2 regions of the Hylemonella sp. GW821-FHT12C09 genome follow, and region 1 is predicted to be linked to the other one. Evidence: predicted binding sites of a transcription regulator. Region 1 holds the regulator's gene; the other holds the start of a gene.
What was found. Region 1 encodes sigma-54, which starts transcription at its own class of promoters, with help from an activator protein. Its sites were predicted from a motif close to TGGCANGNAANCTGCTTT; they were not measured.
Positions count from the first base shown of each region.

Region 2: the regulator sigma-54 is predicted to act here: its motif matches at 3,578-3,595, upstream of AC1RRP_RS08145 (CmpA/NrtA family ABC transporter substrate-binding protein).

Region 1 is NZ_JBXAQQ010000010.1:19,233-24,408, forward strand. Features, by position in the region: gene AC1RRP_RS15580 (THUMP domain-containing class I SAM-dependent RNA methyltransferase) at 1-1,262, opposite strand, end outside; gene rpoN (RNA polymerase factor sigma-54) at 1,264-2,835, opposite strand; gene lptB (LPS export ABC transporter ATP-binding protein) at 3,029-3,799, opposite strand; gene lptA (lipopolysaccharide transport periplasmic protein LptA) at 3,859-4,458, opposite strand; gene gshB (glutathione synthase) at 4,646-5,176, shown strand, end outside.
Region 2 is NZ_JBXAQQ010000004.1:49,160-54,335, reverse strand. Features, by position in the region: gene cynS (cyanase) at 1-392, opposite strand, end outside; gene AC1RRP_RS08155 (ABC transporter ATP-binding protein) at 430-1,284, opposite strand; gene ntrB (nitrate ABC transporter permease) at 1,274-2,131, opposite strand; gene AC1RRP_RS08145 (CmpA/NrtA family ABC transporter substrate-binding protein) at 2,142-3,545, opposite strand; gene AC1RRP_RS08140 (histidine phosphatase family protein) at 3,720-4,292, opposite strand; gene AC1RRP_RS08135 (PilZ domain-containing protein) at 4,307-4,687, opposite strand; gene AC1RRP_RS08130 (sensor domain-containing phosphodiesterase) at 4,766-5,176, opposite strand, start outside.

The sequences.
Region 1 (5,176 bases):
CGTGCCGAACCCTTGATCATCTCGAACTTGAACAGCCGGCACTCCAGCGGGCCGTTCCACATCGGGACGCGGCGCGATTCCTTCAGCCGCATCTTGCTGGGCAGCTTGAGGTCGGGCGTGAGCACCCAGGCGGTCCAGCCGCTGTAGTTTTTCTTCCAGTGGCTGGCCAGCTTGCCGAAGAAGGCCTGGTCATCACCGGCGCTGTCGGCTTCGGGCAGCTCACGCGCGCCAAAACGCGGCGTACCGGCCCTGGCGCCCGCGCCAGCCCCCGCGAAGCCGCCAGCCTCGATGCGTTCGCCATAGGGCGGGTTGACCAGCATCACGCCCGGTGTGGCGCAAGGCGGCAGGCGCTGCAGCGCGTCACCACCACGGAACTCGATCACGTCGGCCACGCCGGCGCGCTGGGCATTGCGCTCGGCGAAGTCCACCATGCGGTGCGACACGTCGCTACCGTAGATCAGCGCGGCCTGGCCCGGCTCGGGTTTGACCACCGCCTGCGCAGCCTCGGCCTTCATGGTGGCCCATTCGGCGGCGCGGAAGGGCCGGTATTTCTCGAAGGCAAAACGGCGCAGGGAGCCGGCCGCGATGTTGCAGGCGATCTGCGCCGCCTCGATGGCGATGGTGCCGCTGCCGCAGCAGGGGTCGTACAGCGGCGTCAGGTCACCCTCGGCGTTGCCCTCGGCCCAGCCGCTGGCGGCGATCATGGCCGCCGCCAGGGTTTCCTTCAGGGGTGCATCGCCCTTGTCCTCGCGCCAGCCGCGCTTGAACAGCGGTTCACCCGAGGTGTCGATGTAGAGCGAGCAGCTGTCGGTGGTCAGGTGGGCGTAGATGCGCACATCGGGCCACTGGGTGTCCACATCGGGGCGCACGCCACCCGAGGTCTCGCGGAAACGGTCGCAGACCGCGTCCTTCACCTTCAACGCCGCGAAGTTCAGGCTGGTCAGCGGGCTGTGCTGCGCCGTGATCTCGACCTTGATGCTCTCCTTGGGCGTGAACCAGTGCTCCCACGGCACGGCCATGGCGGCGCGGTACAGGTCCTGTTCGCTGCGGTACTCGGTGTACGACACCAGCACCAGCACACGCTGCGCCAGGCGGCTGTAGAGGTTGAGCAGCATGGCGTGCGCAAACGAGGTACGCACCGCCACACCACCACGCTGTTTGGTGATGCAGCCCGGGGGCAGTTCCGTGATCCGCAGGATCTCGGCGGCCAGGTAGTCCTCCACGCCGGCGGCGCAGGGAAGAAAAAGAGTGAGTTGGTTCACGTCAGAGTGCCTTGCGCAGGTTGGCGGGGGCTATTTTCAAGGCTTCGCGGTACTTGGCCACGGTGCGACGCGCGCACTCGATGCCCTGCTCCTTGAGCATCTCGGAGAGCTGGCTGTCGGACAGCGGCTTCTTGGCATTTTCGGCGTTGACAAACTGCTTGATCAGCGCGCGCACCGCCGTGCTGGAGGCGTTGCCGCCCGACTCGGTGCCCAGGCCCGAACCGAAGAAGTACTTGAGCTCGTAGGTGCCGAAGGGCGTGGCCATGTACTTGGCCGTGGTCACGCGGCTGATGGTGGACTCGTGCAGGCCCAGCTCGTCGGCGATCTCGCGCAGCACCAGCGGGCGCATGGCCAGCTCGCCGTGCATGAAGAAGTTCTTCTGCCGCTCGACGATGGCGCTGGAGACGCGCAGGATGGTGTCGAAACGCTGCTGGATGTTCTTGATGAACCAGCGCGCTTCCTGCAGGCGCTGCTGCAGGGCGGCGTAGTTGTCGCCCTCGCGGCCGCCGGCCTTGTGGCCCTTGAGCGCGTTGGCATAGATGTCGTGCACGCGCAGCCTGGGCATCACGTCGGGGTTGAGCTGGACACGAAAACGCGTCTGCGCTCCGCTGCCGCTGCGCAGCACCAGCACGTCGGGAACGATCACGTTGCGCTCGACGTTCACGAAGCGCCGGCCGGGTTTGGGCTCCAGCCGGGCCACGAGGCCCAGGGCCTCGCGCGTCAGGGCCTCGCTGCCGCCGCAGAGCTGGGCCAGTTTCCTGAGGTCGCGCCGCGCCAGCAGTTCGGGCGGCTGCTCGATCATGCGCAGGGCCTGCGCCACCACCGCCGGTTCGGGCAAGGACGCCGCACCCCGCATCGCATCGGCCTGCAGGGCCAGCAACTGCAGGCGCAGGCACTCGGCCATGCTGCGCGCGCCCACGCCCGTGGGCTCCAGGCTCTGCAGCAGGCGCAGCGCCAGCGCGAAGTGCGCGATCATCGCCTCCTCGTGCTCCGGATCCTCCCCGGTCAGGCTGCGCGCCAGCTCCTCGATCGGGTCCTCCAGGTAACCGTCTTCGTTGAGCGACTCGATCAGGAACTGCAGCGCCGCGCTGTCTTCGGCACCCAGGCGCAGGGACAGGGCCTGGCGCTTGAGAAAGTCCTGCAGCGACTCCTGGCTGCGCGCCAGCTCCGTGGCGTCGGCTTCGTCGTCCTCGCGCGCGCCGTTGCGCGCCGGGGCGTCGCCGCCCCACTCGCTGTCGTCGGGCGACATGTCCACGCTGCCGTCCCCCTCCCAGCTGCCCTCGCTCTCCAGGCTGGTCACCGCCGCGGTTTCGTCCGGTCCCTCACTGGCCGGGGTGCTGCTGTAGTCGTAGTCGGCCTCGTCCTGCGACACCGGGGTGTCGGCACGCTCCAGGCCGTGGGCCTCGCGCTCGACGCTGTCGTCGGCACGCTCCAGAAAGGGGTTTTCGTCGAGCAGCTGCTCGACTTCCTGGTTCAGCTCCAGCGTGGAGAGTTGCAGGAGGCGGATGGACTGCTGCAGCTGGGGCGTGAGCGCCAGATGCTGGGAGACCCGCAGCGACAGTCCCTGTTTCATGTGTACCTGATTCGATCAGCCAGAGGGTTCGGCGTGAGCGCCGCCGGGCCGCCCCAAGGCGCGAGACATGACGGCACGAGACGTGCGTGTCTCTTCAGCCCGTCCAAGCCTGCGCAGGCAGGCTTGGAGCCGCGGGCCTCAGCCCCCTCGGGAGGCAGCGAGGGCACGCCAGTGCCGAGCGTGGGGGCCATAGTCACATCTTGAAGTGCTCGCCCAGGTAGACCCGGCGCACGTCGGCGTTGTTGACGATCTCGGCCGGGGTGCCCTGGGCCAGCACGCGGCCCTCGCTGATGATGTAGGCGTGGTCGCAGATGCCCAGGGTCTCGCGCACGTTGTGGTCGGTGATGAGCACGCCGATGCCACGCGCTTTCAGGAAGCTGATGATGCGCTGGATCTCGATCACCGCGATCGGGTCGATGCCGGCGAAGGGTTCGTCCAGCAGGATGAAACGCGGCTGCGTGGCCAGGGCGCGCGCGATCTCCACGCGGCGGCGCTCGCCACCGGACAGCGCCAGTGCCGGCGAGGCGCGCAGATGCTCCACGCGCAGGTCCTGCAGCAGGGCGGTGAGCTGCTGCTCGATCTCGTCCTTGCGCAGGGGCTTGCCGTCTTCGCCATGCTGCAGTTCCAGCACGGCGCGCACGTTGTCCTCGACGTTGAGCTTGCGGAAGATCGACGCCTCCTGCGGCAGGTAGCTCAGGCCCAGACGCGCACGCTGGTGGATGGGCATGTGCGCGACCGCATCGTCGTCGATCAGGATCTCGCCGGCGCTGGCACGCACCAGGCCCACGATCATGTAGAAGGACGTGGTCTTGCCCGCGCCGTTGGGCCCCAGCAGACCCACCACCTCGCCCTTGCGCACGGTCAGCGAGACGTCCTTGACGACCTCGCGGCTGCCGTAGAACTTCTTGAGGTGGCGTGCCTCCAGGCGGCTGGGTTCGCCGCCGGGCAGCGTGTCCTGGGCCACAGCCGAGTCAGGCTGGGAATCGGGCGGCAGGGTGCCGGCGGCGGTCTGCAGGCTGTCGCTCACTTGCGCCCTCCGCCCAGGGTGTTGTCGGTGCGCAGGGGCGCGCTGGCGCGCGGGGCCGGTGGCGCGGCCGTCTCGTTGCGCGGCGTCAGGGTGGCGCGCACACGCTCGCCGCCCTTTTGCGGGCTGCCGTCCACCGTGAAGACGTCCGTCAGGCTGTTGTACTGGATGATGTTGCCCGTCACCACATCGGCCACCTGGGTGCCACGCAGGCGGCGCAGCCGGGCGTCCTTGATGAGCTTGAACACGTCGGCGCGACCGTCGTATTCGATGGTCTCGCTCTCACCCTCGATGTATTCGTCCTCGCCGTCACGCTTCTGGCGGAAGAAGGCGCGCTGGCCCGGCTCGGCCGTCACCACGCCGAACTGGTAACCCTGCGGGTCCTGGCGCACTTCGATGCGTGTGCCCTTGATGATGATGGAGCCGCGGGTCAGCACCACATTGCCGCTGAAGACGCTGATCTGCTTGAGGTCGTCATAGCGCAGCGCATCGGCCTCGATGTTCATCGGCTTCTTGGCATCGGCCGTCTCGGCACCGGCCACGCCCGCCGTCAAGGCGCAGGCCGCGCACAGCAGGAGGCGGAGGAGGGGAAATTTCATAAAGGCACGAATCTTGCTCTCTGGGTCTCGGTCATTGTAATCGGGTCGGACGGCTGGTCCAGTCCTTGCTTTTGCCTGTTTTCCAGCGGGCCACCCGCCCCGCGTCCATGGGCCTGCTCCACCGTGCTCTCTGGTTTCATGAGAGACTTCCCGGCTCCTCCCCCTCACCACGCTGCGACCCCCTGCCATGAACCTGCTTTTCGTCGCCGATCCGCTGGAATCGTTCAAGACTTACAAGGACAGTACCTTCGCGATGATGCGCGAGGCACAACGCCGTGGCCACACGCTGGCAGCCTGTGAGCCGCGCCACCTGAGCTGGCTGGCCACCACCGGCGTGCAGGCCCATGTGCGTCGCATCCGCCTGACCGGCCACGAAGAACACTGGTTCCACGAAGCGCCGCTGGCGCCGGCGCAGCGCCTGGCTGCGCTGCGCGACTTCGACGCCATCGTCATGCGCAAGGACCCGCCCTTCGACAGCGAATTCTTCTACGCCACCCACCTGCTGGAACAGGCCGAGCGCGAAGGCGCCCGGGTCTTCAACAAACCGCGCGCCCTGCGTGACCACCCGGAAAAGCTCGCCATCCTCGAGTTCCCCGAGTTCACCACGCCCACCCTGGTCACGCGCGAAGCGCAGGCCGTGCGCGACTTCCACACCCAGCACCGCGACATCATCCTCAAGCCGCTGGACGGCATGGGCGGCATGGGCATCTTCCGGGTG
Region 2 (5,176 bases), on a different contig from region 1:
TCGCCTTTGGGGTCGGCCTGGCGCTGGATGTCCATGCTGAAGTCGATGGCGCTCATGATGCCGTCGCCGAACTCCTCGTGGATCAGCTCCTTGATGGTGGTACCGTAGACGTTGACGATCTCGTACCAGCGGTAGATCAGCGGGTCGGTCGGCACGGCGGTGTCCAGCGAGCCCTTGTAAGGCACGACCTGCAGCCACTTCTGCTCTTCGTCGTTGAGGCCGAAGATCTTGCCGAGCACCTTGGCCTGCTTGGCATCGAAGGTCATCTGGCCCAGGCAGCCGGCCGTGACCCACTCCTTGCTCAGGCCGACCTTTTTGGCCACGTCCTCCCATTTGAGGCCCTTGGCGACCTTGACGGTGATGATCTTCTCGGTGACGTCGTTGCGGTTCATGTGAACTCCTTCATGTTGTGGTGGCGAAAAGAAAACTTCAGTGCGCTGTGGCACGGGTGACCAGAAAATCCACGATGTGGTTGCGCAGCGCGTAATAACCGTCCAGGTGGTGCAGGCCGGCGCGGCTGCGTTCACGCGGCAGCGGGTTGACCACCACCTCGGCAATGCCGCCGGGCGTGTAGACACCTTCGTGCTCACTGCCGTTGCTCATGAGCAGGATGCGGTCGGCCAGCAGAATGGCCTCGTCCACATCGTGCGTGATCATGAAGACGGTCTGCTGGGTCTGGCGCACGATGCCCATCAGCTCGTCCTGGATGGTGCCGCGCGTGAGCGCGTCCAGCGCGCCGAAGGGTTCGTCCAGCAGCAGCATCTTGGGCGCGATGGCAAAGGCGCGGGCGATGCCCACGCGCTGCTTCATGCCACCGGACAATGCGCTGGGTTTGCGATCGATGGCGGGGCTCAGGCCCACCATGGCCACGTACTTCTCGACATGCACGTTCACCTTGGGCGCGGGCCACTCAGGCCAGCGCGACTTGACGGCAAAGGCAATGTTCTGGCGCACCGTCAGCCAGGGCATGAGTGCGTGGCCCTGGAACACCACACCGCGTTCCAGGCTGGGGCCCACCACTTCTCGGCCGTCCATGAACACGTGCCCGTTGGAGGCCTGGTCCAGGCCGGCCAGCACGTTGAGGATGGTGGTCTTGCCGCAACCGGAGTGGCCGATGATGCAGACGAACTCGCCGCGGTCCAGGGTGAAGGACACATCGGCAAACACGGGCTTGCCGGCCTGGTAGGTCTTGCCCAGCTGTTCGATCTTGAGAAAATCTTTCACGCCGAATTCCTTTGCTTGCGCAGCGCCGGCCAGTCCTTGCGCCGGCATCTCACTCCACATAGGTCACCGCCTTTTGCAGTCGGCCGAAGAGCAGGTCCAGCCCCATGCCGACCAGGCCGATGACCAGGATGGCAAACATCACATTGGTCAGCGACAGGTTGTTCCACTCGTTCCACACAAAGTAGCCGATGCCGGTGCCGCCCACCAGCATCTCGGCCGCGACGATGACCAGCCAGGCGATGCCCATGCTGATGCGCATGCCGGTGAGGATGGTGGGCGCCGCCGCCGGCAGGATCACCAGGAAGGCCTTGCGAAGGGGGCTGACCTCCAGCGTGGCGGCGACGTTGAGCCAGTCACGCCGGACCGAGGCCACGCCAAAGGCCGTGTTGACCAGCATGGGCCAGACCGAACAGATGAAGATGACAAAGATGCCCGACACCGAGGAGTCCTTGATGGTGTAGAGCGCCAGCGGCATCCAGGCCAGCGGGCTGATGGGCTTGAGCACCTGGATGAAGGGGTCCAGGGCACGGTGCAGCAGCGGCGACATGCCGATGGCAAAACCCAGGGGAATGGCGACCCCGCACGCCAGCAGGAAGCCCAGCGCGACCCGGCCCAGCGAATGGGCCAGCTGGATGGCGATGCCCTTGTCGTTCGGTCCGTTGTCGTAGAAGGGGTTGGCGAGGTGGCCCCAGACCGTGGCGCCCATCTGGGCGGGCGTGGGGAAACCGCCGCTCTTGCTCACGCCCGGGTCCTTGCCCATCATGCGGGCGTACTCCAGCTGCTCGGGCGTCAGGTTCGCCGCCGGCGCAGCCGGGCTGCCCGTGGCCGTGGCGAGGTACCAGATGCCCAGCAGGGTCAGCAGGATCAGGGTCGAGAGCAGGGCCGAGCGCAGTCGCAGCGATTGCATACGCGTGCCTTCAGGACGTCTTGCGGATGGGGAAGCTGCGCGCGTACTCGGCGGCCTGGGCCGGGTCGAACTCGCGGCCCATGATTTTGAACTTCGGGTAGGCGCCATCGGGCACCTTCTGGTCCAGTTCCTTCATGTGCTTCTTCGCGTCGGTCAGCAGGAACACCTTCTCGGCGATCTGCCTGTAGTTGACATCGCCCTTGATGTAACCCCAGCGCTGCATCTGCGTGAGCATCCACACCGCCATGCTCTGCCAGGGCATGGGATCGAAATCGGCGCGGTCGGGCACGTTCCGGATGCCGCCCAGGCCGTCGGCAAACTTGCCGGTCAGCACCTGGGTCAGCACCACCTCGGGCTGGTTCAGGTACTGGGCCGGCGCGATGACCTTGGCGATCAGCTCGCGGTTCTCGGCCTTGCGCGCCATGGCTGCCGCCGTCAGCACCGCACGGTACAGGGCGGCGAAGGTGTTCGGGTTCTTCTGAATGAACTCGGTGCTGGTGCCGAAGGCGCAGCAGGGGTGGCCGTTCCACAGGTCCTTGGTGAGCACGTGGATGAAACCCACTTCTTCGTATACCGCGCGCTGGTTGAAGGGATCGGGGCCGAGGAAGCCATCGATATTGCCGGCGCGCAGGTTGGCCACCATCTCGGGCGGGGGCAACACGCGGATCTGGATGTCGGTATCGGGGTTCAGCCCGTGCTCGGCCACGTAGTAGCGCAGCAGGAAGTTGTGCATGCTGAACTCGAAGGGCACGGCGAACTTGAAGCCCTTCCAGTCCTTCGGGTTGCGCTTGTCCTTGTGCTTGAGCGCCAGCGTGATGGCCTGGCCGTTGGTGTTCTGGATGGTGGCCACGTTCATGGCAGACGCGGTCGAGCCGATACCGAGGGACATGGCCAGGGGCATGGGGCTGAGGAAGTGCGTGGCGTCATACTCCTTGTTCAGCATCTTGTCGCGGATCAGCGCCCAGCCAGCCGTCTTGGTCACCTCGACGCTCAGGCCCTGCTTGCTGTAGAAACCCAGCGGGTGCGCCATGATCAGCGGCGTGGCGCAGGTGATCGGGATGAATCCGATCTTCAGCTCCTTCTTCTCCAGCGCGCCTTTTTCCTGCGCCATGGCCTGCAGGCTGGCCACGGGCAGCACGCTGGCGATGGCCGACATGGCCGCCCCCTTGCCCACGGCGCGCAGGAAACGGCGGCGTACCGCGTCCTGCGGGAACAGGGCCTTGACCAGCGTGGCCTCGATGAACTCGTTGCTGTAGGCCTCGAACTCGGCCGTCTCGCTGCGCGCCCGCAGCGTGGCAGCGGCCTGCGCGCTGGCGACCTCCTGCTGATGCTCGGCCACCGTGTGCTCGCGCCCGCAACTGCACTTGAGCATCAGCGGACGGTCAGCGTTGTAGGGATCGAAGTAGGGGGTCATGGCAGCACCTCGGGTAGTGGAATGCCATGTCTTATGCAATAGTCAGGCCAGCTTGTGTACAAGGCGGAGTCCCCCGGCAGCCAGCGGCAAGGCGGGCGGGCGGGGATCGTGCACGCGACTGGTGCGCGCGCGGGCACCACCTTGAGGCCCGCCCCCCGATGAAGAAGGGAAAGGTCAGGACAGGGGCGGAGGCGCGTAACGCACCGTGTCCTGCGGCCGGCCCTGGCGATCCACCCGCACCAGCACCATCTCGCTGCTGGCCACGCCACCACCCGCATAGGTGCTGATGTTCACCTGGTGCGTGACCAGGATGGGCGCGCGGTCCGGCGGACCACTGAGCAGGCGCGCCACGAAAGCCTGCAGGGCCTCGTTGCGCCGAGACGCCAGTTCGTATCGTCCGAAGAAGGAACCCAGGCTTTCCTCCACGCTCACCGCGCCAAAACCGAGCAGCTGCGCCGTCTCCAGGCAGCGGCACCAGGGGCTGGACCAGACCTGCGCCCTTTGCACACCCTGGCTGCGCAGCCACAGGCCGGCGGCGCGGGCCTGCTCACGGCCGGCCGGCCCCAGATTGCGTTGCGTGGCACAGTCGCCCCGGCGAAAGCCCGGCGGGTCGCCCACACCCGGGGCATCGGCGTGGCGCATGAGCAGGATGTGGCGGCCCGAGGCCAGCAACTCGCCAGGCGTGGCAGCGTAGCCCGGCGGTGCCAGCATCAGGGCGGGCAGACCCAGGACGAGACGGCGTTGCATCGAAGAAACCGGGCTCAGGCTTCGGCGCGGCCCTGGGTCACCAGGGTGGCGAGGTCACGCTCCAGCAGGGCCGGGTCATCGGCATTGTGTTCGACCAGCTGGCGCAGGTGCGTCATGCTGTCGAGGTCCAGGCGCTCGCAGTGCAGGCCGACATGGATGCCCTCGACATGGGCGACCGTGGTCTCCATGGTGATGGCCGCATCGCTGGCCAGTTCCAGGCGCAGCAGGCAGGCGTCACCCACGCTCCCGCCCCAGCTGGCCGGGACTTCGACCAGCGCGCCCTTGAGCGACACATCATGCAGAAACGCCTGGCTTTCGCGTTCGCCCAGGCGCAGACGCACCGGCGCGTGGAAAACGGAACGCAGGAACTGACGGCGATCGTGGGAGGTGTTCAAAGGCGGCTCCTGTTCCTGGAACGGATTCGGAGAGTATCCGCAGCGCGGCCGGGACTGTCAAACCGGCCCTGGGAGCCTTCAGCCGCGCAAGCCCATGCGCGCGAGCCAGTCTTCCAGCGGCTGCGGCTGGGCAAACAGATAGCCCTGCATGCGGTCGCAATGGTGGGCCTTCAGGAAATCGGCCTGGGCGCGGTTCTCGACACCTTCGGCCACCACTTCGAGGCCCAGGTGCCGCGCCATGGAAAGTATGGAACTGACGATGGCCGTGTCGTTGACGTCGTGTGGTGTGTCCTGCACGAAGCTGCGGTCGATCTTGAGCTCGAACAGGGGCAGGCGCTGCAGGTAGCTCAGGCTGGAGTAACCGGTACCGAAGTCGTCGATCGAGAAACGGATGCCCATCTTCACGAGTTCGATGATGCGGCGCAGGGAGTTGTCCCAGTCCTGGATGAACAGGCTCTCGGTCACCTCGAAGACCAGCTGCTGCGCCGG